3 regions of the Geobacter sp. SVR genome follow, and region 1 is predicted to be linked to each of the others. Evidence: riboswitches for the same ligand, from Rfam matches in the RefSeq annotation. Region 1 holds a riboswitch; each other region holds the start of a gene.

What was found. Region 1 has a riboswitch for cobalamin ahead of GSVR_RS07570 (ribonucleoside triphosphate reductase). Riboswitches for the same ligand answer to the same signal wherever they lie in the genome.
Region 2: it holds a riboswitch for cobalamin, as region 1 does, so the genes downstream of both, cobU (bifunctional adenosylcobinamide kinase/adenosylcobinamide-phosphate guanylyltransferase) here and GSVR_RS07570 (ribonucleoside triphosphate reductase) in region 1, are expected to answer to the same signal.
Region 3: it holds a riboswitch for cobalamin, as region 1 does, so the genes downstream of both, GSVR_RS17695 (energy-coupling factor ABC transporter permease) here and GSVR_RS07570 (ribonucleoside triphosphate reductase) in region 1, are expected to answer to the same signal.

What each region holds. Positions count from the first base shown of each region.
Region 1 is NZ_AP024469.1:1,636,223-1,643,948, reverse strand. Features, by position in the region: gene GSVR_RS07605 (ATP-binding cassette domain-containing protein) at 1-994, shown strand, start outside; gene GSVR_RS07600 (ABC transporter permease) at 991-2,262, shown strand; gene GSVR_RS07595 (DUF3299 domain-containing protein) at 2,272-2,751, shown strand; gene GSVR_RS07590 (GSU3529 family protein) at 2,811-3,062, opposite strand; gene GSVR_RS07585 (GSU3529 family protein) at 3,059-3,319, opposite strand; gene GSVR_RS07580 (cysteine desulfurase family protein) at 3,334-4,467, opposite strand; gene GSVR_RS07575 (LysR family transcriptional regulator) at 4,576-5,490, shown strand; cobalamin riboswitch at 5,586-5,765, shown strand; gene GSVR_RS07570 (ribonucleoside triphosphate reductase) at 6,143-7,726, shown strand, end outside.
Region 2 is NZ_AP024469.1:3,750,453-3,758,178, reverse strand. Features, by position in the region: gene cobS (adenosylcobinamide-GDP ribazoletransferase) at 1-299, opposite strand, end outside; gene cobT (nicotinate-nucleotide--dimethylbenzimidazole phosphoribosyltransferase) at 378-1,427, opposite strand; gene cobU (bifunctional adenosylcobinamide kinase/adenosylcobinamide-phosphate guanylyltransferase) at 1,541-2,074, opposite strand; cobalamin riboswitch at 2,201-2,393, opposite strand; gene groES (co-chaperone GroES) at 2,605-2,901, shown strand; gene groL (chaperonin GroEL) at 3,059-4,705, shown strand; partial or broken gene GSVR_RS17490 (sodium-dependent transporter) at 4,945-5,364, shown strand; gene tnpA (IS200/IS605 family transposase) at 5,475-5,912, shown strand; partial or broken gene GSVR_RS17480 (sodium-dependent transporter) at 5,995-6,939, shown strand; gene GSVR_RS17475 (cupin domain-containing protein) at 7,178-7,495, shown strand; gene GSVR_RS17470 (hypothetical protein) at 7,504-7,726, opposite strand, start outside.
Region 3 is NZ_AP024469.1:3,787,298-3,795,023, reverse strand. Features, by position in the region: gene GSVR_RS17710 (sugar phosphate isomerase/epimerase) at 1-184, shown strand, start outside; gene GSVR_RS17705 (TonB C-terminal domain-containing protein) at 186-1,064, shown strand; gene GSVR_RS17700 (cobyrinate a,c-diamide synthase) at 1,070-2,497, shown strand; cobalamin riboswitch at 2,618-2,791, shown strand; gene GSVR_RS17695 (energy-coupling factor ABC transporter permease) at 2,814-3,560, shown strand; gene GSVR_RS17690 (cobalt transporter) at 3,557-3,826, shown strand; gene GSVR_RS17685 (RNA-binding protein) at 3,852-4,196, opposite strand; gene GSVR_RS17680 (LysM peptidoglycan-binding domain-containing protein) at 4,252-5,172, opposite strand; gene recO (DNA repair protein RecO) at 5,263-5,988, opposite strand; gene polA (DNA polymerase I) at 5,991-7,726, opposite strand, start outside.

The sequences.
Region 1 (7,726 bases):
GGAGTTGCTCTTCTTTGCCAGCTTCAGCATCGTGCTGGTGAAATCGGTACGTATGGCCGGCATCCTGCAGGTCTTCTCGTTCCTCGTTATCCCGGCCCTGATCGGCCGGCTCTTTTTCCGAAAACCGTCCCGGGTGCTCGTGACCGGCTGGCTGGTGGGGGTGCTGGTCAGCATGGCCGGGATTTTCCTCTCGTTCAGGCTCGACCTTCCCACGGCCCCGGTCATCGTGGCAGGGCTGGCCGGCCTGTTTTTCGCCCTGCTCGCGCTCAGGATCTTCCTCAAGGGAAAAAACGGCATCCCTGAAACGCCGGGATGCGACCGTCATTCCACATCCCCATCATCTCACGAGGTTTCCATGTTAGAAATCACCCAACTCAAGGCAGGATACGAAGACAAGGTTGTCGTGGAACTGCCGCAGCTCACGCTTGCTCCCGGAGAGCATTGCCTGCTCCTCGGGGCGTCCGGTTCGGGCAAGACCACGCTGCTGTGCACCCTGGCGGGCCTGCTGACCCCGCTCGGCGGAACAATGACCCTGGACGGCACAAGCTTCGGCGACCTGCGGGGAGCGGCCCTGGACGAGTTCCGCGGCAGGAACATCGGCATCATCTACCAGACCCTGCACATGGCCGGTGCCCTGACGGTCATGCAGAACCTGCTGCTGGCCCGCTATGCGGCCGGACTGCCCCAGGACCGGGCCAAGGCCCTGTATCTGCTGGAACAGCTCGGCCTTGCGGACAAGAAGGACGACAAACCCGAGACATTGAGCCAGGGGCAGCAGCAGCGTGTGGCAATCGCGCGGGCCGTTATCAATGCTCCCCGGATCATTGTCGGCGACGAGCCCACCTCGGCCCTGGACGACGCGGCCTGCGAAACCGTGATGGGGCTCCTGCTCAAGCTGGCTGCGATCGACAATGCCAGCCTGGTGGTCGCCACCCACGACCAGCGCATCAAAAAATATTTCCACAAACAGATCATGGTCGGAGGTGACCGATGAACAATCTGAGCCTGAGTTTCGCCTATCTGCGCCACAAGACGCTGAGCACCGCCCTCACCATCGTCACCTTTGCCGCCGGCGTGGCCATGATCGTGGTCCTGCTGCTGGTTAATGCCCAGCTCCAGTCCGATTTTTCCAACAACCTGAAAGGGATCGACCTGGTGGTGGGGGGCAAGGGCAGCCCCATGCAGCTCATCCTTTCCAGCGTGTTTTACCTGGACATTCCCACCGGCAACATTCCGCTGGACGAGGCGGAAAAGCTGGGCAAACACCCGCTCATCAGTGAGGCCATTCCCCTCTCTCTGGGGGACAACTACCGCGGCTTCCGCATCGTCGGCACCACCCCGGCCTATCCCGGTCATTACCAGGCCAGGCTGAAACCGGGGGGACGCTACTGGCACAAGGAGATGGAAGCCGTGCTGGGTGCCGAAGCCGCCGCCAGAAGCGGGCTCAGGCCCGGCGACTCCTTTGCCGGTTCCCACGGCCTGACCTCCGGCGGCGAGGTGCATGCGGAGTTTCCCTACACCGTGACCGGCATCCTCGAACCGACCGGCACCGTAGTGGACCGGCTGATCCTGACCGGCCTGGAGAGCGTCTGGCATATCCACGAGCACCATCACCACGACGAAGACCACGATGAGGACCATGACGAGCATCATGCGGAGGAGGCGCACCACCATGACGACGACCACGACCACCACGATGCGGATGAACACGAAGGCAAGCGTGAAATCACCTCCCTGCTGGTTTCCTACAATTCGCCGCTTGCAGCGGCGGAGCTTCCCCGCATGATCAACGGAACCACCTCGATGCAAGCGGCCAGCCCGGCCTTCGAGGTGGCGCGCCTGACCTCGTTCATGGGGACCGGCACGGAAACGCTCACCTTCTTTGCCTGGTTCCTGATCGCACTGGCCGGCCTCGGCATTTTTGCCGGGCTGTACAACGCCATGAACGAGCGGCGCTACGACCTGGCCCTGATGCGCGGTTTCGGCGCCAAACCGGGAAAACTGTTCGCCCTGATGATGACCGAGAGCCTGGCCGTTTCGTTGATCAGCGCGGCTGTCGGGCTCGTGGCAGGTCATCTGCTGGTGGGGGGTATCGCCGCCTGGCTGGAGCACACCAAACACCTGCACATGACGGGCCGGCTGTTCCTGGCCGAGGAGGCCTGGCTGCTCCCCCTGTGCCTGGTGGTGGGCGCTGCCGCGGCCCTGTTGCCGGCGGTGCAGGTCTACCGGATCGACATTTTCAAGACATTGGTACAACGCTGAGGAGGCCCTATGATACGCATTGTGTTCTGCATCCTGATGGTAGCGCTGGCCTGCGGTTTTACCCCGCCCGATGCCCGTTTTTCCCGCTCCGGCGATCCGGTGCCCTTGCCACCGGGACCCCGCCAGATGCAGTCGGAGGACCAGATCTGGAAACATTTCGCCCAATGCAAGCTCAGGCGGAATCAGGATTTTTCCTACGGCATCGCCTATACCCCGGAGGTCAAGGCCATGAACGGCAGGCAGACCGTGATCAGCGGCTTCATGCTGCCCCTGGAGGCCAAGGAGAAATTCACCCATTTCATCCTGAGCAAGCGCGCCCCTACCTGCGCCTTCTGCCCTCCCGGAGCCCCCAACGAGGTGGTGGAGGTCTTTACCTCTGAACCGGTGAAATGGCAGGAAGACCTGGTCACGGTTTCAGGCACCCTGACCTTGGCGAGCGACAACAAACGAGGGATTTTCTTCCTGATCAAGAATGCGACCGTGAAATAGCGGTGCGGGGATGGAAGGATATCGGCATCATCCCTGACGGACCGCCCCATGACGGTCCGTCAGTTCCCGGTCAGCCTTTTCAGCGCATTTTCCAGGATGGCATTATTGACCCCCATGCCGAGATAGCCGGTCTGGCCGTAGGTATCGTACAGCGCCACCTGTTCCACGAGTATGGCCAGGTCGGCCTCTCTGCCATGGAAATCGTGCCGGTTCTCGATGATCCGGAAGATCTGCTCTGCCAGACCGTCGGGAAGGTCCTGCTCGCTTTGGGCCGCCTCGGTGGCGGCCCGCAACCTGTCGAATACGGTCATGTCCGCTCCTCCTCCAGCCAGCGCAGGGTCCTTTTGATGTCCTCGTGATCGTAGGCCCACTTGCAGCAACCGGCCTCGGCATACACGTCATACTCCCGCACCTGGGCAAGCAGGATCTCCACCAGATACTCCTTGCCCTGATAGGCCTCCGGGTTCCTGGCAACCGCCAGTACCGGGTCCGCCAGCCATTGCGGCAGGTCCTGCTGTTCGTACTGCTCGATCGTGGCCGCTTCAAGTTCCTGAAAGACCTGATCCATGGTCCGCTCCTTTCCTATCTCCGTAAAGCTTCGAGGATATCTACAACGTTGTCCCAGTCCACCTCCGGGGTCATATGGCACCAGGAGAGCCGGATCGAACATTCCACCTGCTCCGGAGAGCGCTCCATTGCCGCCAGGACATGGCTGGGCGTGCGCGTATGGGAGGTGCAGGCCGAGGTGCTCGATATCGCTATGACCTCTTTCAGGGCATGGATGGCGCGATCCGAGCCGATGCCGGGCAGGGAGACATTGACCGCATGAGGGAGCGTGCAGGCCTCGTCGCCGTTCTGCTCCGCGCCGAGCCGGGCCAGGGCCGCCAGAGTCTCGGCCCGGAATGCCCGGCATTTCTCCCGGCGAGCGTCCCGGTCCCTGAGCGCCAACCGGACTGCTTCGCCGAACCCGGCTATCAGCGGGACCGCCAGGGTCCCGGGCCGCAGCCCCTGCTCCTGACCGCCGCCGAACATGAGGGGCTGCAGGGGAGGCAGCCGGTTATCCCGTTTGCGGGCGATCAGGGCGCCGATCCCCTTGGGACCGTAGATCTTGTGCCCGCTGACGGCGATCAGGTCCAGGCGGGGATGGCGGAGTTGGTCGATCTCCTTGCCGAATCCCTGGGCCGCGTCCACATGCCACCAGGCCTCGTGGCCCCCTAGGATATCCGCTGTTTCCGCCAGGGGCTGCAGCACCCCGGTCTCGTTGTTTACCTGCATGGTCGAAACGAGCAGCGTGTCCGGGCGCAGCGCATCCGCCAGGCGCTGCGGCTCGAAGCGCCCGTCCGCCTGCACCGGCAGGATCTCCACTTCGAAACCGAGCCGCGCCAGCTCCTCGAAAGGTTCCAGCACCGCCTTATGTTCGATGGCAGTGGTCAGCACATGGCGCCGCCCGCTTTGCCTGCCGGTCTCCGCCAGTCCCAGGATGGCCATATTGTTGCTCTCCGTGGCCCCGCTGGTGAAGATCACCTCGTCGCGCCGCGCCCTTACCACCTCCGCGATCTGGCCTCGGGCATGTTCGACGGCACTCCGCGCAAAAGCCCCGTGGTCGTGGATCGGGCTGGCGGCATTGCCGAAGTCCTTTTCGAAAAAACGCCGCATCACCGCAATGACGGACGGTTCCAGCGGCGTGGTTGCATTGCAGTCCAGATAGATCGCCATATCCCGCTCCCGGTGTTTTTTCCAACTATAGAACACCAAAGTGTATATAAAAAATATATTGTTTTTATCGTCGTTATATATTTTATATATACACAAACGGAGGCTGACATGGATCTGCGACAGTTACGGTTTTTTCTGGAAGTGGCCGATTCCGGGAGCTTTACCGGTGCGGCGGAAAAGTTGCACATTGCCCAGCCGGCCCTCAGCATTGCCATCAAAAAGCTGGAAGAGGACCTGGACGTGGTGCTCTTCAACCGGCGGGACCGGAAGATTACCCTGACCGCCGAGGGGGAGGTGCTGGCGCGGCACGCGCGGGAGATACGCCAGGGGGTGGCAAAGGCACGGCAGGAGATCGACGACCTGCGGGGACTGTTCAAGGGGGAGGTGCGGGTCGGCCTGACCCCGATGCTGAGCAGTTTTTTCTTTCCCGGGATAATCTCCGCCTTCAAGCGGCGTTATCCGGCCCTGCACCTGTCCGTTCACGGCGACAGCGCCTGGAACATCCAGCGCAGGATCGAGTCGGGAGAGATCGACATGGGAGTGGTGGCCGGAGCAGTGCCGGAGGGGCTCGATTCCCACCACATGGTGCGGGAGGAGGTTGTGGCCTGCGTCCATCGCAGCCATGCCTGGGCCGGGCGGAAAAAGATGCCGCTGGCCGAGCTGCTGGGGGAACCGTTGATCCAGTTCGAGGAAGGATATCACCTGCGGGAGATGATCGACGAACTGGCAGCCCGGGAAGGGCTCTCTCCCGTTACGGTGGCGGAATCGAACCTGTTTTCCCTGGTCAGAAGTCTGGTCAGGGAGGAACTGGGCCTGGCCTTTTTCCTCAAAATGGTGGTTGCTCGGGATGCGGAGGTTGCGGCGATCTCCTGCGATCCGCCGCTCTTTCTCGATCTCTCCATAGCCTGGAAAAAGAACACCACCCTTTCCCGGGCCAACCGGGCGTTTGTCGATTTTCTCATCCAGGAAGTGGATGAGTATTACCTGCTTGCCCAGGCGGCCGGCACGTTTCCATTGCCGTGATGTCCGCTTCCGGCCGTGCAAAAAGAAAAGCCATTGACACACAATATGGCACCGTGCTATACGACGGACGCAATATCTTGTTGCGAAAATATGACAATCGAATATCGGATCACGGCGCCCGCAAGGGCTTGATAGGGAAGAGGGGTGTAAATCCCCCGCGGACCCGCCGCTGTAAGCGATGACAAAGGGCAAGATGCCACTGACTGATGAGGTCGGGAAGGCGCCCGGAGGACGAATCGCGAGCCAGAAGACCTGCCATGATCCCAACCACTATTCAGAAGGCCGATGCCAGAACATCGGCCGGAACTCTCCGGGACTGGGAGCAGGTGGATAACGGGAACAGGCGACTTTGAACACGGAAAGTCCGCATGCTGCTTCGGCAGATGCGGACTTTTTTTATGGCTGTTTCCGTTGCGGTACCCTCCCCCCCGGACTCCAAACCAGAAAACCACAGCAGAGAGTTGGGCACGCTTTGCTCTGCCTGACTATGAACCTGAACTGCAATTGCACGCGGATTCACGCGGATGCGGCGGATGAACGCAGATTTTGGTTATCCGCGTCTATCCGCTCAAATCCGGCCTTTTCCGCGTTCCATGAAGATTTTGGGGTTCTCTGTGTCCTCTGTGGCAAAAGCCTTTAAGGAGTCTTCACCATGCCCCACACCGAACCACTGCCCGTCCCGGCAATCGTCGTCAAACGCGATGGTTCCCGCGCCCCCTTTGACGCCAACCGCATCCAGTCCGCCATCCTGCGGGCCGGCAAGGCCACCGGCGAATTCACCGAGGACGAGGCCCACCTTCTGACCCGGCAGATACTGAAAGTCCTGCGCCACCGCTTCCCCCTTGAACCGCCCCAGGTGGAGCAGATCCAGGACGTGGTGGAGCAGGCCCTGATCTCAGCCAACCACTTTGCCACTCTGCGGGCCTACGCGGTCTACCGGGAGCAGCGCCACAAGCTGCGCCAGGACCAGAAGACCGTGGTGGACGTGGCATCCTCGGTCAACGAATACCTGGAGCAGTCCGACTGGCGGGTCAATGCCAACGCCAATCAGGGCTATTCTCTGGGGGGCCTGATCCTGAACGTCTCCGGCAAGGTGGTGGCCAATTACTGGCTCAATCACGTCTATCCGCCGGAGGTGGGGGAGGCCCACCGGGAGGGTAGCCTGCACATCCACGACCTGGACATGCTCTCCGGCTACTGCGCCGGCTGGTCTCTGCGCATGCTGCTCACCGAGGGGTTCAACGGCGTACCGGGCAAGGTGGAGGCAGCCCCCCCCAAACACATGTCCAGTGCAGTGGGACAGATCGTCAACTTCCTCGGCACCCTGCAGAACGAATGGGCCGGGGCCCAGGCCTTCAGCTCCTTCGACACCTACATGGCCGCTTTCGTGCGCAAGGACCGGCTCACGTACGAAGACGTGAAGCAGCAGATGCAGGAATTGATCTTCAACCTGAACGTCCCCTCCCGCTGGGGCACTCAGACCCCGTTCACCAACCTGACCTTCGACTGGACCTGCCCGGAGGACCTGAAGAACCAGGTGCCGGTCATCGGCGGTGAAGAGATGCCCTTTACCTACGGCGAGCTGCAGGAGGAAATGGACCTGATCAACCGGGTCTATATCGAGGTCATGACAAGAGGGGATGAAAAGGGGCGGGTCTTCACCTTCCCGATCCCCACCTACAACATCACCCCCGATTTCCCTTGGGAGAGCAAGAACGCGGAACTGCTGTTCGAAATGACCGCCCGCTACGGCCTGCCCTATTTCCAGAACTTCATCAACTCCGAGCTCTCCCCCACCATGATCCGCTCCATGTGCTGCCGCCTGCAACTGGACCTGCGGGAACTGCTCAAGCGGGGCAACGGTCTGTTTGGCTCGGCCGAACAGACCGGCTCCATCGGCGTGGTGACCGTCAATTGCGCCCGGCTCGGCCACCTGCACCCAGGGGATGAGGCAGCCCTGTACCGAGACCTGGACCGGCTGCTGGACCTGGCCCGCACCAGCCTGGAGATCAAGCGTAAGGTAATCCAGCGCCACATTGACAACGGCCTGTTCCCCTACACCCGGCGCTACCTGGGGACCCTGCGCAACCACTTCTCCACCATCGGCATCAACGGCATCAACGAGATGATCCGCAACTTCACGTCAGACCAGGAGGACATCACCACCCCGGCCGGCCACGACCTGGCGCTCCGCTTCCTGGACCACATCCGGGCGCGCATGCTGGCCTTCCAGGAG
Region 2 (7,726 bases), 2.1 Mb from region 1:
ATCGTCAGGAAACGCTCCCTGCTGCCGCGTGCCGCCAGCCCGTCGCAGACATCGGCCAGCCCGTCCAGGTGCAGGGCGCCGGTGATGACAGTCAGGGCCGTGATCAGCAGGGCATCCGCCAGGGGGCGCGGCAGCCTGGCAGCTATCAGCCAGTTCAGTCCGGCCAGCAGGACGCCGATGGTCAGCCCGGCCAGGGGAAACAGAGCCGTGGCCCGCCCCAGGTCCTCTTTCTGACAGCGTGTGTCAAAGGGGAGGGGGATGATGGTCAGAAACTGCATGGCGATCAGGTAGAGGCGCATAGTAGGGACCAGGGGCCAGGGACCAGAGATCGGGAAGCAGATTTTACTGGTCCCCGGTTCCTGGTCCCTGGTCACCGATTATTTCGTCACGCCGGCTTCTTCGAAGGTGGCCATTTCCTTCATGATCTTGACCCCGGCCTCGATAAGCCCCATGGCCAGGGCCGCTCCGGTTCCCTCACCTAACCGCAGGTCCAGGTCCAGGACCGGCCGGACGCCGATGCGCTCCAGCATGAGTCGGTGGCCGATTTCTACCGACTGGTGGGCGGCGAAGATGTAGTCACGAACGTGTGGGTGCAATTCCGAGGCGATCAGTGCACCGGCAGTAGAGATGAAACCGTCGATCACCACCGGGATGGAATTTGCGGCACAGCCCAGTACCAGTCCGGCAATGGCGGCGATCTCCAGCCCCCCTACCTTGGTCAGGACGTCCAGTGGGTCCTGCGGATCTGGCCGGTTCAGTGTCAGTCCCTGCTCGATGACCCGGATCTTGTTGGCCAGGGCCGCATCGTTTATCCCGGTGCCGCGGTGGGTGACCTCAGCCACACTCTTTCCCGCAATGGCGGCGATGATGGCCGAGGAGGGGGTGGTGTTGCCGATCCCCATCTCGCCGGTGCCGACCAGGGCGACTCCTTCGGCTTTGCACTGATCGGCCAGTTCAATGCCGACTCGCACCGCAGCCTGCATTTCATCACCAGTCATGGCCGGTCCCTTAGCGAAATTGCGGGTGCCGCGGGCGACCTTGCGGTGAATCAGCCCGGGCGTATCGCCGAAGTCGTAGTTGACCCCCACATCCACCACCCGCACCTCAGCCCCGCTGTGACGGGCCAGCACGTTCACCCCGGCGCCGCCGCCAAGGAAGTTGAAGACCATTTGAGCGGTGACCTCGCTGGGATAGAGAGATACTCCCTCCTCGACGATGCCGTGGTCGCCGGCAAAGGTGAAGATCACCTTCTTCGACAGATCGGGCTCCTCGGTGCCGCCGATGGCGGCCATGCGGCGCGAGAACTCCTCCAGCCTGCCCAGTGAGCCGGGGGGTTTTGTCTTGTTGTCGAGCCTTTTCTGGGCCTTGTCCATCAGGGTAGCGTCAACCGGCTGAATGCGCTGCAGGGTCTGTTGTATGAAATCCATGTGCTGCTCCTTCCGTCTGCATTGTCTCAGAAAAGATCCGCGTCAATCCGCCGTTTAGGCCCCTTTGGGTCCATCCGCGCAAATCCGCGTGCCATTGTTTTTTTGTCTGTGTGTTATTTGAGTCGCAATGGGATACCGCTGGCCACCAGCCAGGCCTCGTCGGCCGCTGCGGCCACCATTTGATTGGCCTGTCCAGCCAGGTCGCGGAAGAGGCGCCCCAGGCGGTGTTCCGGCACGATGCCCATGCCGACCTCGTTGGAGACGATGATCACCGGCGTGGTCATGTCCCGCAGGGTGTCGGCCAGACGGCGCACCTCCTCCAGGATCCGTTCTTCCGTCTCCCAGCCCGGATTCTCGTCCAGCAGGAGCAGGTTGGAAAGCCACAAGGTCAGGCAATCTACCAGGATACCGTGATAGGCACCATCGCAGCAGGTCAGGGCCCGGCTCAGGTGCAACGGCTCCTCGACGGTCTGCCATTCCGGGCCGCGGCGTTGTTGGTGTTTGCCGATGCGCTCGTCCATCTCGCTGTCCAGGGACTGGGCCGTTGCCAGGTAACACAGCGGCGCCCCGAACTCAAGGGCCAGCTTTTCGGCAAAAGTGCTCTTGCCGCTGCGGGTCCCGCCGGAAATGTAGATGATGCGTGCCATGTCTCCTCCTGTTGTTCCGGCCTGCGTGCGCAATAAAAAAGCCCCGGACACCATTACAGGGCAGGGGCTCGAACGCAGGATCTGAACGTGATACTATCCGGCCTCGGCCCCTCGTTCCACGGAGGTCCCAAAAACCATCGGACTGGCAGGTTTCCTGGCTCGGGGATCGTCCCTTCTCCGCGCCTTCCCATCCTCTATCGGACAGTGACATCGTGCGGAGTCGGTCCCCCCTTACAGTTGCGGGTCAGCGAGGGATTTGCACCCTCTTCCCTTTTACCCGTGCTCATCGAAGCACGGCACCAGACCACGTAACAACGACATCTTTTTTTCATGTCGCACACATTACGGGTTGGCGTTCTTTAGCAGCTAAGCGCCGAAAAGTCAAAAGCAAATCTTCATCGGGAATTTTTTACAGATCCCCCTTGATTTTTGAAATTCTGTTGTTATATTTACCGCTGTTAGCACTCGGGTCATATGAGTGCTAATTCTGTCAGTGACAGCATACAAAACAACCACAGCATAGAAAGGAGATGGGCAAGATGAATTTGAGACCGCTGCAGGACCGCATCATCGTCAAGAGAGTCGAGGAAGAGACCAAGACCGCCGGTGGGATTTTTATCCCCGAAACCGCCAAGGAAAAGCCGCAGCGCGGCGAGATCGTGGCTGTCGGCAACGGCAAGAAGACCGAGGACGGCAAAGTGCTGCCGCTGGATGTCAAAGTGGGCGACAAAGTGCTGTTCGGCAAGTATGCCGGAACCGAAGTCAAGGTTGATGGGAATGACTATCTGATGATGCGTGAAGACGACATCCTCGCAGTTATCGAATAGAGCGGCTTCGCCAAAGGTCCATCTGCGGCGTTGCGCTCTTCGCGGAACGCTCAACGTACAGTGAGTACGCCTCGCGCCCCGCTCATCGCGCGCCTTGCATCTGGAGCCTTTTGCTGTGCCGCATGAAAATCAAAACAATACAACATGGAGGAATAACATGGCTGCAAAGATCATCAAATTCGACCAGGACGGTCGCAATGCCATCCTGAAAGGTGTCAACACCCTGGCTGACGCCGTGAAGGTAACTCTCGGTCCCAAGGGCCGCAATGTCGTTATCGACAAGTCCTTCGGCGCTCCGCTGATCACCAAGGACGGCGTGACTGTGGCCAAGGAAATCGAGCTGGATGACAAGTTCGAGAACATGGGCGCACAGCTGGTGAAGGAAGTCGCTTCCAAGACCTCCGACGTTGCCGGCGACGGTACCACCACCGCCACCGTTCTGGCCCAGGCCATCTACCGCCAGGGTTCCAAGCTGGTTGCCGCCGGTCACAACCCGATGGAAATCAAGCGCGGCATCGACAAGGCCGTTGAGACCATCGTGGCCGAACTGCAGAAGATCTCCAAGCCGATCAAGGACCACAAGGAAATCGCCCAGGTTGGCACCATCTCCGCCAACAACGACAAAACCATCGGCGACATCATTGCCGAGGCCATGGAAAAGGTCGGCAAAGAAGGCGTCATCACCGTCGAGGAAGCCAAATCCATGGACACCACCCTGGAGACCGTGGAAGGTATGCAGTTCGACCGCGGCTACCTCTCCCCCTACTTCGTGTCCGATCCGGAGCGCATGGAAGCTGCCCTGGAGAACGCCCTGATCCTGATCCACGACAAGAAGATCTCCAACATGAAGGACCTGCTCCCGGTGCTGGAGCAGACCGCCAAGTCCGGCCGTCCGCTGCTGATCATTGCCGAGGACATCGAGGGTGAGGCCCTGGCTACTCTGGTAGTCAACAAACTGCGCGGCGTGCTGAACGTTTGCGCCGTCAAGGCCCCCGGCTTCGGCGACCGCCGCAAAGCCATGCTGGAAGACATCGCTGTTCTGACCGGCGGCCAGGTGATCTCCGAAGAAGTCGGTTTCAAACTCGACCAGACCACCATGGACATGCTGGGCCGCGCCAAGCGCATCACCGTTGACAAGGACAACACCACCATCATCGACGGCGACGGTAAGGAAGAGGCCATCCAGGGCCGCGTCAAGCAGATCCGCGCCCAGATCGAAGAAACCACCAGCGATTACGACCGCGAGAAGCTCCAGGAGCGTCTGGCCAAGCTGGTTGGCGGCGTTGCCGTGATCAAAGTCGGTGCTGCCACCGAAGTCGAAATGAAAGAGAAAAAGGCCCGCGTGGAAGATGCTCTGCACGCAACCCGCGCAGCCGTTGACGAGGGTATCGTCCCCGGCGGCGGCGTGGCTTACATCCGTGCCCTGTCCGCTCTGGACGGTACCGCGCTGGCTACCGAGCAGCAGTTCGGTGTCAACGTGATCAAGGCCTCCCTGGAAGCACCGATCCGCCAGATCGCCGAGAACGCCGGCATCGACGCCTCGATCGTTGTCGACAAAGTCAAAAACGGCAAGGATGCCTTCGGTTACAACGCCGCTGAAGACGAGTATGTCGACATGCTGCAGGCCGGCATCATCGATCCGACCAAAGTTTCCCGCACCGCGCTGCAGAACGCTTCCTCCATCGCCGGTCTGATGCTGACCACCGAGGCGCTGATTGCCGAGAAGCCGAAGGAAGAAGCTGCAATGCCCGCTATGCCGGGCGGCGGCATGGGCGGCATGGGCGGCATGGGCGGTATGTACTAAGAAGTCCGCCACAGCTCATTGTTCAGGAAAGAAAGGCAGGGGATTTCGATCCCCTGCCTTTTTTCATTTTACGTTTCTCGAGCATTACGGCGGCGTCCCTGCCGTCCCTTCTGGCGATCGTGGTAACTGCAGCTTTCCCGCTACTTCCCCTGCATATACACTATCAGTTGACATTCTTTCGGCAGCCTGTACCCTGAAAACGGGCTGCAGCAATCTGTTCGAAAAGAGACGGCGGAGCGATGATGAAGCGCGACATTTTTACCTCCGGTTTCGGCGTGCTGGCCGCCACCCTCGGCTCAGCGGTCGGTCTGGGCAATATCTGGAAGTTTCCCGCTCTGACCGGTCTCAACGGCGGAGCGGCTTTTCTGGTTATCTATCTCCTCTCGACACTCATGGCAGGGCTGCCGGTGATGATCGCCGAACTCATGCTCGGACGCCGCTCCCGGTCCGACGCGCTGACCACGTTCCGCGTGCTGCATCCGCAACGGGAGAGCTGGGGGCTGATCGGTGCGGTCGGCGTCCTGTCGGCCTTCCTGATCCTCGCCTTCTACACCGAGGTGGCCGGCTGGGTATTCGCCTACGTGTTCAAGTCCGTGACAGGAAGCATACTCTCCACCGATCCCACGGTCACCTCAGCCGCCTTCGCGAAATTGATTTCCTTAGGGTAAACCCCGGCTCTGCCGGGGGACCCCAATAGTTTGACAGTTCCTGAAATATGTAGAAGCCTCCCTAACGTGAACCGCTCAAAGTACACGAAAAGGAGGCTTCAATGGACGACACACAAAGTTTATGCCACACGAAATGGGATTGCAAGTATCACGTTGTATGGATTCCAAAATGTCGCCGCAAGGTGCTGTTTGGTCGAATCCGGAAATATCTTGCCGACTTGTTTCATAGTCTAGCCAGGCAGAAAGAGTGCAAGATAGTGGAAGGGCACCTTCAACCTGATCATATTCACATATTGATATCGATCCCACCAAAATACTCCGTTGCACAGGTGATCGGTTTCATCAAGGGCAAAAGTGCAATCCATATTGCGCGAATGTACCTTGGTCAGAAGAAGAACTTTGCTGGTATGAGCTTTTGGGCACGTGGCTACTTTGTATCCACTGTCGGTGCTGACGAGGAAACAATTGCCAACTACATCAGGAACCAGGAAGACGAAGACAAACGTCTGGATCAATTGACATTTTTGCCCGAAGAATGACCACCACTCGTGGTGGTCAGATAATCTTTTGAAAAAACCGCTTCGAGCGGTTCACGACTTTGAAAGCCCCCGGCTTTGCCGGGGGATGCTTACTGCCGATCCGGTCCAGTCCATCTTCTGGCAGTTCCTGGTGATCATTTTTGTCGGCTGCATCATCGTCGCGGGGGTTTCCAAGGGGATCGAAAAAACGACCAAGCGGCTCATGCCTATGCTGTTCCTGATCCTCGTCATGATCGGCATCCGCAGCCTGATGCTGCCCGGCGCAGCAGAAGGGCTCACTTTTCTCTTTCGCCCCGATTTCTCTAAGGTGACAGGCGCGGTCGTCCTGACCGCCATGGGGCTCGCCTTTTTCAAGCTCTCGGTCGGAATGGGCACCATGATCACCTACGGAAGCTATTTCACGGAGGATCAGGACATCCCGATGACCGCCCTGCGCGTCATGGTTGCCGACCTGACCGTGTCCCTTCTGGCGGGGATCGCCATCTTTCCGGCGGTATTCACCTACGGTTTCAAGCCCGAGGCAGGTCCGGCGCTGCTCTTCATCACCATACCCGCGGTCTTTTCCCAGATGCCTTTCGGCACTATCTTCGTGGTGCTGTTCTTTGTTCTCGGCGCCATAGCCTCGACCGGCGCCATGCTCTCCATCATGGAGGTGCCGGTCGCCTACCTGCATCAGCGCTTCGGGCTATCCCGCTTCAAGGCGACCGCCATGACCGTCGTTCTGCTCGCCCTGGTCGGCTCCACGGCAGCGCTTTCCAACAGCACCCTGGCCGGGTTCAAGCTGTTCGGCATGACCATGTTCGATCTCTATGATTTCCTCACTTCGAATTTGCTGTTGCCGCTGGGGGGATTCTTCCTGAGTCTTTTCGCGGGATGGGTCTGGGGAGAGAAAAAGGTGCGGTCTGCGCTCTCCAACGAAGGGACGCTCGCCAACCGCACCGTGGTCAGCTTTTTCCTGTTTCAGGTCAAGTATGTTGCACCGGTGATCATTATCGTCATTTTGCTGCGCGGTTTGAAGTTGATCTGATTTCGCTGTAGACAGCTTTGCCAGTCAGGCACGCGAGGCAACTGGAGGCAGTTTAGGTGTGCCGCTCGTTGATCTCTGACTTCGCTCTTGGCCCCACGATCAAATGCCTTTCAAGGCTCATTCTACATCCTTAAAATATGGCATACGCTTAGACCAGTGAAAGGGCCGAAAAGCCCGCTGGATTGTGATCGACGGCTGTGGTACTATCCCCGCCCATTACATGAACAAGGAGACCCCTATGGATCTGATCGGAAAAGCACTGACGATGAGCGATTTGGTGGCCTACAGCGACGGTTCGGTGGTCAGCAAGACCCTGATCGACAAGAAGGTCGGCACGCTGACGCTGTTCTCCTTCGATGCCGGGCAGGGGCTGTCCGAGCACACCGCCCCCTATGACGCCTTCGTGCAGGTGGTGGACGGTGAGGCCGAGGTAACCATCGCCGGGGAACCTCACACCGTTGCAACGGGACAGATGATCATCATGCCCGCCAATGTGCCCCACGAGCTCAAGGCGCTCAAGCCGTTCAAGATGCTGCTGGTGATGATCCGGGCCTGAAAAGTTGTCTAACGGACGGGGAATAACCTGCCTTTTCTGATGGACTCTTCGGTCAGGTCCCGAAACGTCTCCAGCAAACTGGCAATTGGTTCCACAACGGGACGTTCGAGTATTTCGTTTGTGAAGGCAAATAATGTAAGTAGTGATGCGTGACCGGTGTAGCCGCAGCCGAATCCGAGGGTGGTCTTAACGTGGTTGGCATTGACAAATTCCTGTTTCGGTACGATCAAG
Region 3 (7,726 bases), 2.2 Mb from region 1:
CCTGCGCAACACCGACTACCGCAGCACCGTAACCCTGGAACTCAGCCCGTCCGAATTCCCCAAAGAGGAGCGGATCATCTTCGAGAGCCTGCTGGAGATCCTGGCCTATTTGCGCAAGGAGACATTCAGCCAGGCTGATCTCCCTGAATACGACCAGAGCCTCCACGTCTCAACCGCCAGCTGATATGCGCCGTATTTCCGATCGTTACGTCGAAAAATCGTTTCTTTATCTGCTGGTCCTGTCGCTGCTGCTGCACCTGGGGGCGCTGGCCCTGCTGCTGTACCTGCCGCAATCGGGAAAGCAGCTCGCCAAAGAGCCGGTCTTCATCGATCTGCAGACGGTGCCTGAGCTCAAGCGCCAGGAACCGCCCCGGCAGCCAGAAACACCGCGCCTGCCCGAGCGGCGTGCACCGGTCTCTCCGAAGACATCTCCGCCTGTTGCCGGTTTGCGGAACAGGACTCCCGAACCTGACCGCGAGCTCCCCCGGCGGCCGGTGCAACCAAGTCAGCCAGCACCCCGCGAATCGCAGCCCGAGAAACGACCAAACGCACCATCGACCGGAGAGCGCCGGGAAAGTCAGATACCGCCCGGTTCTTCAGCCAGCAGCCTGCTGAAACCGCGCCAGTCGGCGAAACCGCAGGGGACGCCTCAGCTTTTCCCCAGTGCCGGCAGGATCGCCAAGCTGGAGCAGGAATATCGCCGCACGTTCGAGGGCAATGGCGCGGAGGGCGAAAGTCGCCTCCTGAATACCAGCGATCCGGGTCTGGTATCATTTTTCAAGCGGCTGGAAAATGCGGTCTACGGTGTGTGGCGGATACCCCCCGGCGGGGAAACACTGACCGGCGAAGTCGTCGTCATGGCTACGTTCAATTCCAGGACAGGCGAGATTGTTGCCATCAAATCCATAGAAGGCTCCGGACATCGGGTGCTGGACGACGAAGTTTTTCGCGTGCTGCACACCATTGGCCCGGTCGGGCCTCTTCCCAAAGGATACGATAAGCCTGAGCACGATCTGTTCATGATATTCAGGTACGGGGGGAGCTTTGTGAGGATCATCCGGTGAGCGCCATGAGAGGATTTCTGATAGCTGCCCCCCAGAGCGGCAGCGGCAAGACCACCGTCACGCTGGCCGTCATGGCGGCCTTGGCGCGCCGCGGGGTAGCGGTGGCACCTTTCAAGTGCGGGCCGGACTTCATCGATCCCGGGTACCATCGCCTGGTCACCGGCCGCCCATCCATCAACCTGGATGCCTGGATGTGCCCGGAGTCCTTTGTCCGTGACACCTTCGGGCATCATACGGCCGAGGCCGATCTTGCCATTATCGAAGGGGTGATGGGGTTGTTCGACGGGCTGGGGGCGTCGTTCGAGGGAAGCAGCGCCCAGGTGGCGGCCATAACCGGCGCTCCGGTGGTATTGGTGGTCAACGCGCGCGGCATGGCCGCCAGCGCCGCGGCACTGGTGAAGGGTTTCCGGGATTTCGACCCGCGTATCCGACTGGCGGGGGTGATCTTCAACAACGTCGGCAGCGCCTCCCACACCGAGCTGCTGCGCCACAGTCTGACCGAAGCCCTGCCCGATATCGCGATCTTCGGCTGCCTGCCCCGCAGGGAGGCGCTGGAGATCCCGTCGCGGCACCTGGGCCTGGTGACGGCGGAGGATAACCCGTTGCCGCAGGATTGGCTGGCGGCTCTGGCGGATCTGGCTGAGGAAAACCTGGATCTGGAACGGCTAGCAGCACTGGAAATCCCCCCCGACCCCCCTTTTGTAAAGGGGGGAGAAAAGTCTGCATTGGCATCCAGCCATGTACCCCCCTTTGAGAAAGGGGGGCTAGGGGGGATTTCCCCCGTCCGTATCGCCGTCGCCCGCGACCCGGCCTTCTGCTTCATGTACGAGGATAACCTGCGGCTTTTGCGCCAGGCCGGGGCGGAACTGGCTTTTTTCTCCCCCCTGGACGATGCCGGTCTCCCCGAGGGGACGGCCGGCCTCTATCTGCCGGGGGGCTATCCCGAACTGTATGCCGAACGGCTGGCCGGCAATGGGAGCATGCTGGAGGCCATCAGCCGGGCCGGGGCGGCCGGCATGCCTGTGTACGCCGAATGCGGAGGCTTCATCTATCTGACCGAAGGGATGGCAGCCGGGGCAGGGGGAGATTCAGCCGATTTCGTCGGCATCTACCCCACCAGGGCACGCATGTTGCCGAAACGCAAGGCGCTGGGCTACCGGCAGGTGGAATTTACTGCCGATGCAGTCATTGCCGCTGCCGGGACAGCGGTGCGCGGGCATGAATTTCACTACTCCGAAATCGGTCCCATGCCGCAACAGGTGGGGCGTTGCTACCGCATGAGCCGCCAAGGGCACGAGCTGGGGCCGGAGGGTTACCGTATCAACAACTGCCTGGCCTCCTACGTTCATCTGCACTTCGGCAGCAACGCCCGGATCGCGCCCGCTTTTGTGGACGCCTGTCGACAGTGGTTCGCCCGTGACCTGAACCGGTAATGCCGTAGCGTCGGAAAGGGTGGGATGGCCGGGTTGTAGCGTCTCATGATGCGAGAATATTCAGGCGGAGCCCGGCCAGGCTTGAGAGTTTTGGCCTTGCGTGCCGTACCGGACTGTGCTACGAAACCACACCATTCAACTTCCAGCTGTAGGGAAGCCGGTTGAAATCCGGCGCTGCCCCGCAACTGTGAGGGGGGACTCGTGTCGCAGAAAGCCACTGCCCGTCAGGGTGGGAAGGCGCGGCATGGGGATGATCCCCGAGCCAGGAGACCTGGCTGGAAGACTTATCAGACTCCGACCGAGGGGGAGAGAGCTTATGAACCGCCACAGCATTGTTCCATTGTTGGCCCTGCCTGTTTTCCTGCTGCCGTCAACGTCATTCGCCATGCACATTTCTGAGGGCATTCTGCCCTTTAATTGGGCTGCTTTCTGGTTTGCCGCCTCTGCCCCGTTTCTGGCAATCGGACTCCGCACCCTGACCAGGCGTGCCGCCAGCGACCTTTCCAGTAAGCCTCTGGTCGGCATGGTGGCGGCCGTGGTGTTCGTGATCTCCTGCATGCCGATACCGGTGCCCATGGCCGGAACCTGCTCTCACCCCTGCGGCACCGGTCTGGCTGCGGTTTTGCTGGGTCCGGCACTGGGAGTGGTCACCGCGGCGGTCGCGCTCCTGATCCAGGCGCTGTTCTTGGCCCACGGCGGGCTGACCACCTGGGGTGCCAATCTCTTCACCATGGGGATCATAGGCTCCTTTGCCGGGTACTTTGCTTTCCGCGGGTTGCGCGCCTGCGGGGCCGGAGTCGTGCCCGCCGCCTTTGCTGCCGGTCTTCTGTCGGATTGGGCGACCTATGCCGGTACTGCCCTGATCATGGCGGCAGGCATCAAAGGGACCAGCCCCTTTTGGCCGCTGGCGGGTAAGATCGCTCTGGCTTTTGTTCCCACCCAGCTCCCGCTGGGGGTGATCGAGGGGGCCATCACCGCCGGCATGGTGTCGCTGCTGGTCAGGAAACGTCCCGACCTGTTGGCCCGCACCGCTTTGGCTGTCACGAAGGGGGAGGGGCGATGAAGATACGGACCGTACTGTTTTCCGTACTGCTGTTTGTCTGCTGCTGCGGTGGTCCTGCGTGTGCCGGGGAGAAGTGGCCCGGGATCGACGAGGCGGTGGTCAACAGGATCGCCCGGGAACAGGGGCGCCCTGCCCGGGAACCGTTGATCGACACCGGCGAAGGGGATCTGCAGTTGTTCGCCTTTCTGGCGGCGGGAAGTATCGGTGGGTTTGTGGCCGGATACTACTGGCGGATGCTGCTGGAGGGAAGGAAAGGCCCCAACTGAGGTTGGGGCCTTTGATCCGGAATGCTTACTTTCGTCCGCGGCTGGTGCTGCCTTTCGGCGGCCGTTGGGCCGGGCCCGTGTTACGGCGGTTTCCGCCAAAGGGGCGTTTCTTGCCCTGGGGGGGCTGCGGGCGCGCCTCGCTGACCGACAGCACGCGATCGATGAAAAAGGCGCCGTCCAGCACCTCGATCGCCTCTTTGGTCTGTTGCACGGTCGCCATCCTGACGTAGCCGCACTCCTTGAATTCTCCCGTCTGCGGGTCCCGGATCAGGTGGATCGATGTGACGGTTCCCACCACCGCGAACAGTTTCCTGATGTCCTCTTCAGTGGCCTTGGCCGATATGCTTCCCAGGTACAGCTCGTTTCTCATCTCGTTTTCCTTGATTCCTTCGAATTAGACGGCACGGCCTATTGTCGGCGACCGTTCATTTCTTCTTGTTGCCCACTTTTCTCTCATCCGTGGAGGGGAGCAGCGTCAGTCTGACCGTGCGCCGCTCAGGGCCAACCTCCTCGAAAACATAGCTCAATGCCGATGATTCCGGGGCATTCCGATCCTCGATGGTATAGCGGAGTCCCAGCCTGTTGGCCAATTTCTCGATGATCCGTCGGGGGGACTCATCCTCCCTGAACACGAGCAGCTGTGTATTGTACGGCATCAACAGCCGCTCATAGGTGTAGGCTTCGGATGCCGGCAATTCGCAGGCAACGACCACCGACAGGCCGGCGTTGCTGGCAGTAAAGCCCAGAATCCCCTGCATGATGCCCGGCTGGGGAGCCAGCAGCCCCAGGCCTTCGGTCATTTTGCGGGCCATGACGCAGCTCGGGGCAGCGGCGATGCTGACGGGGAGAGAATCCTGGGCAGTTGCCGCCGCAGTGGCCGCGTGGCGATCCGCAGCCGCCGGTTTCGCGCTCCCTTTCCCGGCATGTTTGGATGCCCGTGCAGTCAGCGGTATCTTCAGCTCCTGCCCAACCTGCAGGGCGCGGGGATTATGAATGCCGTTGAGCTGCATCGCCTGGGGGATCAGCCGCTCCGCCGCCTCGTCGGACAGCCCGAAGTGCCGCACCAGGATCAGGTAGAGATGGTCTCCCGGGCGGACGGTGTACCTGACGATCTCGCCGGAGGCAGACTCGCGGTGTTCCGTCCGGTGCTTCCGGTGCTGGATGCGTGGCGGCTGGGACGGCTTGCCCGGTCGTGCCGGGGGCAGCTCTTTTAGATCGAGTTCGAACTCCGAGGCCCGGCTGGGAGGAAGATCCTTCGGGTTGATGTCGAACTCCGAGGGTGAGCCGAGGGCAGCCCCGCACAGGGCAAGGCCGAGAATCGCCGCGACTGGAACAATGATTTTCATGGGAACCACCACGCATCGCAATGTATCGGAATTTGCGCCACACTCTACCACAGCTTCAGGCATTGTCATATGCCGATTTGCGAGAATGCTTCAGGAAACCTGTTGCAGAAAATCGACGCTTTTCAGGCGGCGTCCCACCTGGGCGGCAATGGCCTGATCGAGCAGCGCTCCGGCCTGGGCGGTCGTTTCGGCTGAAAAGGGGATCGATCCGAAGGTGCCGGTAGCCAGGCAGGACAGCAACAGGGAGAGGGTGGCTGCCGATACGGGACGGCCGCTGCCGGCGCAGAAGCGGCAGTTCAGCTCTCCCCCCTCCGACAGGAGCGCCCCTGTGCCGCCGAAAGGGGTGTCGCAGCGGGAACAGGTCTCCAGGGAAGGGCGGTACCCGAGGATATTGAGCAGGTTGATCTCGAAAAATCGCCGCTCCGCCGTGTCGGCCGCAGTCGCTTCCAGCCGGTCCAGGTAGGCTGACAGCAGGCGGTAGAGGCGCGGCAGGGGGTGCCCCTCGGGGCTGATCGCCTCTACCAGTTCGCAGGCGTACAGGGCATGGGCGATGCCGTTCAGGTCACCGCGGATGCGGGGATAGATGCTGTGGATCTCCGCCTGGGTGAGACCGCACAATCCCTCCTTGAGCCTGACCTGGACCTCGATGCGGGCAAAGGCCTCCAGTGCCGCGCCGAAGCGTTTGCGGCTCTTGCGGGCGCCGCGGGCAAAGGATCGGATGCGGCCATGCTCCAGCGTAAAGAGCGACACGATCCGGTCGGTGTCGCCGTAATCACGGGTGCCAAGCACAAAGGCCTGCAGCCTCTCGGGGTGCATCGCTAGTGGGCCTCGCTCCAATTGGAGCCGTGGCTGATATCGACCTTGAGCGGCACCCGCAGGGTCACGGCCCGGGACATCTCCTCCTCCACCAGCAGTTCCATCTGCACCAGTTCCTCTTGCGGTACCTCGAACACCAGTTCGTCGTGGACCTGCATGATCAGCCGGCTTTTCAGCTCTTCGGCGCGAATGCGGGCAGCCACCCGGATCATGGCCGCCTTGATGATATCCGCAGCCGATCCCTGGATCGGGTAGTTGATGGCGTTGCGCTGGGCAAAGGCGCGTATGTTGCCGTTGGAGCTGGAGATTTCGGGGATCGGCAGTCTCCGGCCGAGAATGGTATGGACGCAGCCGGTTTCCTGGGCCTGGCGGATGCAGGATTCCAGGAAGTCGATGGCACCGTGGTGGCGCTCCTTGTAGGCAGCGATGAATTCCTCCGCGGTCTTGCGGGCAACTCCCAGTTGTTTGGCAAGACTGAAGGCCCCCTGGCCGTAGATGATGCCGAAGTTGATGGTTTTGGCCTGGCGCCGCATCTCGGAGGTGACCATCTCCGGAAACAGGCCGAAGACCTCGGCTGCGGTGCGGGTGTGGATGTCCTCGTCGTGGGCAAAGGCATGGCAGAAGACCTGGTCCTCGGACAGGTGGGCCAGCACGCGCAGCTCGATCTGCGAATAGTCGGCAGCCAGGATCACGTGTCCCGGGGGGGCGATGAAGGCGTGACGGATCATGCGCCCCTCCTCGCTGCGGATCGGTATGTTCTGCAGGTTCGGATCGGAGGACGAGAGCCGGCCGGTGTTGGTGATGGTCTGGTTGTAGGAGGTATGTACCCGTCCCGTGCGGGGATTGACCATGCGGGGCAGCGCATCGCTGTAGGTGGACTTGAGCTTGGCAACGCCGCGGTAGTCTAGGATCAGCCGGGCGATCTCCGCCTCCTCGGCCAGGGCGGTCAACACCTCGTTGTCGGTGGACCAGCCGGTTTTACCCTTGGTCTTTTTGCCGGTCTTGAGCCCCAGCCGCTCGAACAAAACCTCGCCCAACTGCTTCGGCGAATTGATGTTGAAGGGGCTGCCGGCCAGCTCGAAAATGTGTTTTTCCAGCTCGCACAGGCGTGTTTCAAAGGTGGTCGAGAGAGACGCCAGCATCCGTGTGTCCAGCAGGACGCCGTGCTGCTCCATCTCACCCAGGATCGTCACCAGCGGCATCTCCACGGTGTGGAACAGGGTCTCCAGGCCCCCCTGGTTCAGCAACGGCTCGAACTTGCGCCGCAGGAGCCAGGTAACGTCGGCATCCTCGCAGGCGTAGCGGCTGGCGGCCTCGATCTCCACCTGGGAAAAGTTCTTCTGTTCCTTGCCGCTGCCGGTTACCTCACTGTAGCTGATCATCTTGTGGCCGAGATGCTCGATGGAAAGCGCATCCATGCCGTGCGTCTGACGCGCGGGATTGAGAAGATAGGATGCCAGCATGGTATCGAACCATGTCCCGGCCAAGCTGATGCCGTGCGTTGCCAGTACCTGCAGGTCGAACTTGATGTTCTGCCCGACCTTGCGCAGGGCCGGGTTCTCCAGCAGCGGCCTCAGGCGCTCCAGGACCATGGCGCGGGGCAGTTGCCCGGGCTGCATGGTGCAGTGCTCCGTGGGGGAGGTCACACTGTCGGAGGCATGATCGAGGGCTGCGAACAGGGGCGCCTGTGCCCTGCGGACGGTATGCGGGTCCTGCAGCGGACCGGAAGGGGTCGGGC